DNA from 2 places in the Klebsiella sp. RIT-PI-d genome. Region 1 is predicted to be linked to the other one. Evidence: predicted binding sites of a transcription regulator. Region 1 holds the regulator's gene; the other holds the start of a gene.

Region 1 (2,207 bases):
AACATCGCAAAGATGATTCAAAAGCAGTTAGGTAAGGATGTCGCCGATGTCCATGACATTGCTAAGAGCAGCAAAGAAGATCTCGCAGGCTACGATATTCTGCTGCTGGGCATTCCAACCTGGTACTACGGTGAAGCACAATGTGACTGGGATGACTTTTTCCCGACGCTGGAAGAGGTAGACTTCAACGGTAAGCTGGTTGCCCTTTTTGGCTGTGGCGATCAGGAAGACTACGCAGAATACTTCTGCGACGCGCTGGGCACTATTCGTGACATCATAGAGCCGCGCGGCGCAACGATTGTCGGCCACTGGCCAACCGCGGGTTATCACTTTGAAGCGTCAAAAGGCCTCGCTGATGACGATCATTTCGTCGGTCTTGCCATTGACGAAGACCGCCAGCCCGAGCTAACCGCCGAACGCGTTGAGCAGTGGGTCAAGCAGATCTCTGAAGAGCTGCACCTCGATGCTATTATCAATGCCTGATGTCAGTAAAGCGCAGCCGCAAGGCTGCGCTTTATCGATAGCTTTGAGCAATCAAAATAATTGCTACAATTTTTTAACTTTTCAGTACTTATCTGTACAATAGCCACTGATTTAACGAGGACGGTTTCCGCTTTGCGAACAACGCCTCGTTTTAATTGCTAAATTTGTCTGATACTTACGGTTTTCAATCAGGCATGGCAGTTCTATAATGAGAGTCATTATGACCGATGCACTCTCTGTAAATACTTCCCTGTGGGGAGTGAATCTTATAGCAACAGGACAGATTCCGCATGACTGACAACAATACCGCATTAAAGAAAGCAGGCCTGAAAGTCACGCTTCCCCGGTTAAAAATTCTGGAAGTGCTTCAGGGGCCTGACAATCACCATGTCAGCGCGGAAGACTTATACAAACGCCTTATCGACATGGGCGAAGAGATTGGCCTCGCTACCGTCTATCGCGTTCTGAACCAGTTTGACGATGCAGGCATTGTCACCCGTCATAATTTTGAGGGTGGTAAATCCGTTTTTGAACTGACTCAGCAGCATCATCACGATCACCTTATCTGCCTCGACTGCGGCAAAGTGATTGAGTTTAGCGATGATTCAATCGAGTTACGCCAGCGTGAGATTGCCGCTAAACACGGTATCCGTCTCACCAACCATAGTCTTTATCTCTATGGTCACTGTGCTGAAGGTGACTGCCGTGAAAACGAACATATTCACGAAGGCAACAACAAGTAATCGACCAGGACGCTAAGTCAGCCAGCCTCCCCGGCTGGCTTTTTTATTTTTTCAGGCAGTAAATTCAGAATTCATTAATATCAGTGATCATTTACGCGGCCTAGAATGATGTGTTACGGGCGTTGTGCACGACGTCTGATGATATTGACAATGGATTAAGTCATGCATAAAAACACCGCATATCAGTCTGCAATTACCCATATTCTTGCCATTTTCGACGACAGGAATAAGAATCGCCTTGCGCAATACCACGCCCTGACCTTTCAGGCCGATAAGATTTGTTTACTGTATGCTGGCGACTACTCGCTTGTGCGCCGACGGGATGGATTGCTGTTAACGCGCTCAAGGGCACCGGGCATTACGGGTATGATCATGCCCGGGACGCCAGAGCAGTATGTTATTCTGCATGCAGACAGTGACTGCGACTATCGACTGGTCAGCAATAAAGACTTTTTTAGCAGAATTGATGAGTTGAAAGCACATCAGGACATGTATACGCTTCTGCTGGCGCAGGTTACGCGACAGCAGGAGCGCGAGGAGTTGCTGTTGGGCGGCAGCAGCATGGTTTGCGTGCAGGGTGCTATCCTGCTGCTTAGTCGCCTTGAGCCGGATATGCTTGCCAGTATAAACGTCGCTAACTTTGTCATTAAAATGACAAACTTGTCGCGCAGTATTGTGATGAAGTCAGTGGCCTTTCTGCGTGAGGAAAACGCGATTGAAATGAGCAAGGGCAAACTGGTGAGGGTCAATTATCTTCCTGACATCCCGTAGAAATACCGGCGGCTTTGCGCCGCCGGGTGTAACCGTCTTAGTCTGCCTTAGAAAATCGTAAATGGCGCGATAACCATAAATTTCACGTCGCGCTCATCCTGGAAAATATTGCCATAACCGCCGCCATAGCTCGGAATATCCGAATGATTATCATATTCGGTGAAGTGAAGTTTAAACATGGTTCCCTTAGCCCGGCCCTCCTGAAGAGTA
Region 2 (2,207 bases), on a different contig from region 1:
GATCAACGACAGCGGATCGGCCAGGGAGAAGCGGGCGGCAGAATAGGCAGATTTCTGGCGCACGACGTTATCAGCATTCAGATACCAGTCGCCCCACGCCGGATCGATAACATCACCGTTCCAGCTATCATCAAAACGGCCCATCTGCTGACTATCAATCGGCCCGTCTGAACTGTAGGTCGCGTTATGCTGACGGCTATAGTTCACTCCGGCCACCAGCTCATGCTGGCGTCCGAGCAGGGTGAACGGTCCGGTGGCGTAGGTATCAACCGAATCCAGCTTGCGCTTGCCTTTATCCTTACTGCCAAAGCCGCTGGTGCCTTCGCCCGTGATCATGTCTGGTGAACCCATCACATACAGCAGCTTGTCATTGAAATTCTCTTCCGCGTGCGTGCCGTTCAGCTTTAGCGCCCAGCCGTTATCAAAATTGTGGCTGGCATTAGCAAAGACTTTACGCGAGTCCAGGCTATAGCGCGTCCAGTCTGCGGCGGTATTGGTGCTGCGATCGTAATGTGTGCGAACGCCGTTGCTGTACCAGGTCGGCAGCCCGCCCCAGGTCGGATTGCCGGTATTGCTCTCCTGATAGTCATAGCCCAGCGACAGCGTGGTACGCTCGGTAATATCTGCATCCATCACGCCGTAGAGGAATTTTTTGGATTTATGGTAGCGGTCTAACCAGCCGTCCTGATCCTGATAACCTGCCACAATGCGCCCGCGTACCGATCCCATTTCATTCAGCGGACCGGAAACATCCGCCACGTAGCGCTGGGTGTTCCAGCTGCCGTAGCTGGCATTCACGTTGCCGGTAAATTCTTTGCTGTCCGCGCGTTTACGCACCATATTCACAGACGCTGCCGGGCTTCCCGCGCCGGTCATCAGGCCGGTTGCGCCGCGTACTACCTCAATGCGGTCATAAATGGCAGTATCGGAGGCTGCATCGCCATAGTTCCAGACATCGCTGACGGAAGTGGGGATGTCATCATAGGTATAATTGCTGATTTCAAAGCCGCGCGAGAAGTAGGATGAACGCTCGCTGTCAATGATTTGCGCCGAGACGCCGGTAGTATTGTCCAGCACCTCACCGACCGTTTGCAGATCCTGATCGGCCATTCGCTGTTGGGTAATGACGCTGAATGACTGCGGCACATCGCGCGGTGTCAGGGTCATTTTGGTGCCTGCGTGCGTAGTGGCCACGTTGTAATCGTGCGCAGTATCCCCCTCTGCGGCACTTTCAGTCCCGTTAACCACCATAACCTGTTCCGCCGCGTTAACCTCTTCGGCCCAGGCGAGGGAGGGAGTTACAACGGCGTGAATAGCCAGTGCCAGTACCGAAACGGCGATACCGGATGTGCCGGTTCCTTTGCTATCAAAAGACATACCTGATTCCTGTCAGAAAAGAGTGTCGCTTCTTTTATGTGGTTATAGCGCAACGGGTTTTGTCGCTATTTGGCCCGTGCGGGAAGAAGCTTTTTTGAGAATGGCAATGATAATTATTAGTGTTTACAAATACCAGCACATATTGACATAAAATTAACAATGCCTGGCTATCAAAAGCGGGGAGGGAGGTTTTATCCGTCGCCTGCTACCCTAAGGCTTTCGCTTTAAGGATCAATGATGGTGCTACGCAGAAGAATCACGCTGGTGGGATGCGTGTTGTTATCCCTGCTTTCGGGCTGTAAAAATCACCGGATAAATCGCACGGTGGTGTATGAAAATACGGTTTACCACTGGCGTATTGAGCATGTGGTGAACACGATTTATCCTGCCAGCACGCGCCAGTACTATGAGGTTTTCCTTAACGATCGACTGCTGATCCTGCCGGCAAATACCTTTAACGATGAAAATGATATTCAGATGTTTATTGCCGCAGGGGGTTTTGATATTGGTCACTGGCGCAATAAATCAATTGTGGTGAGCTTTGAAAATAATCAGCAGCGCGAGGGAAAGGAAATACGGCTAATACGGTCAGTGATGCTTGCACCAGAAAAGGAAAATGAGGTGCTGGTCACGGATATGTTTACCGGGCAGCAGGTTATTGTTCAGCGCAAGTAAGCGCAAATAAATACCTACTATATTTAGTGGGGGCTGTTCGACTGTTTATTGTCCTTTAAGATTATTCTGCATTTCTTCCTGGATTAAGAAGAGTAACAATATGTTACGTTCAGTCAGTCATTTTTATTGGCAGAGCAAGATAGCTACTTCTGCAT

The links. The regulator Fur, encoded in region 1, represses iron uptake genes when iron is present. The targets are predictions, from matches to a motif close to ATAATAATGAGAACNACTATCAA.
Region 2: fhuE (ferric-rhodotorulic acid/ferric-coprogen receptor FhuE) is a predicted target of Fur. The motif match lies at 1,472-1,494, and genes of this name have one in related genera.

What each region holds. Positions count from the first base shown of each region.
Region 1 is NZ_LGIT01000009.1:411,365-413,571, reverse strand. Features, by position in the region: gene fldA (flavodoxin FldA) at 1-483, shown strand, start outside; gene fur (ferric iron uptake transcriptional regulator) at 774-1,226, shown strand; gene AC791_RS08535 (helix-turn-helix domain-containing protein) at 1,389-1,997, shown strand; gene chiP (chitoporin ChiP) at 2,045-2,207, opposite strand, start outside.
Region 2 is NZ_LGIT01000018.1:57,628-59,834, reverse strand. Features, by position in the region: gene fhuE (ferric-rhodotorulic acid/ferric-coprogen receptor FhuE) at 1-1,377, opposite strand, end outside; gene AC791_RS19125 (hypothetical protein) at 1,612-2,052, shown strand.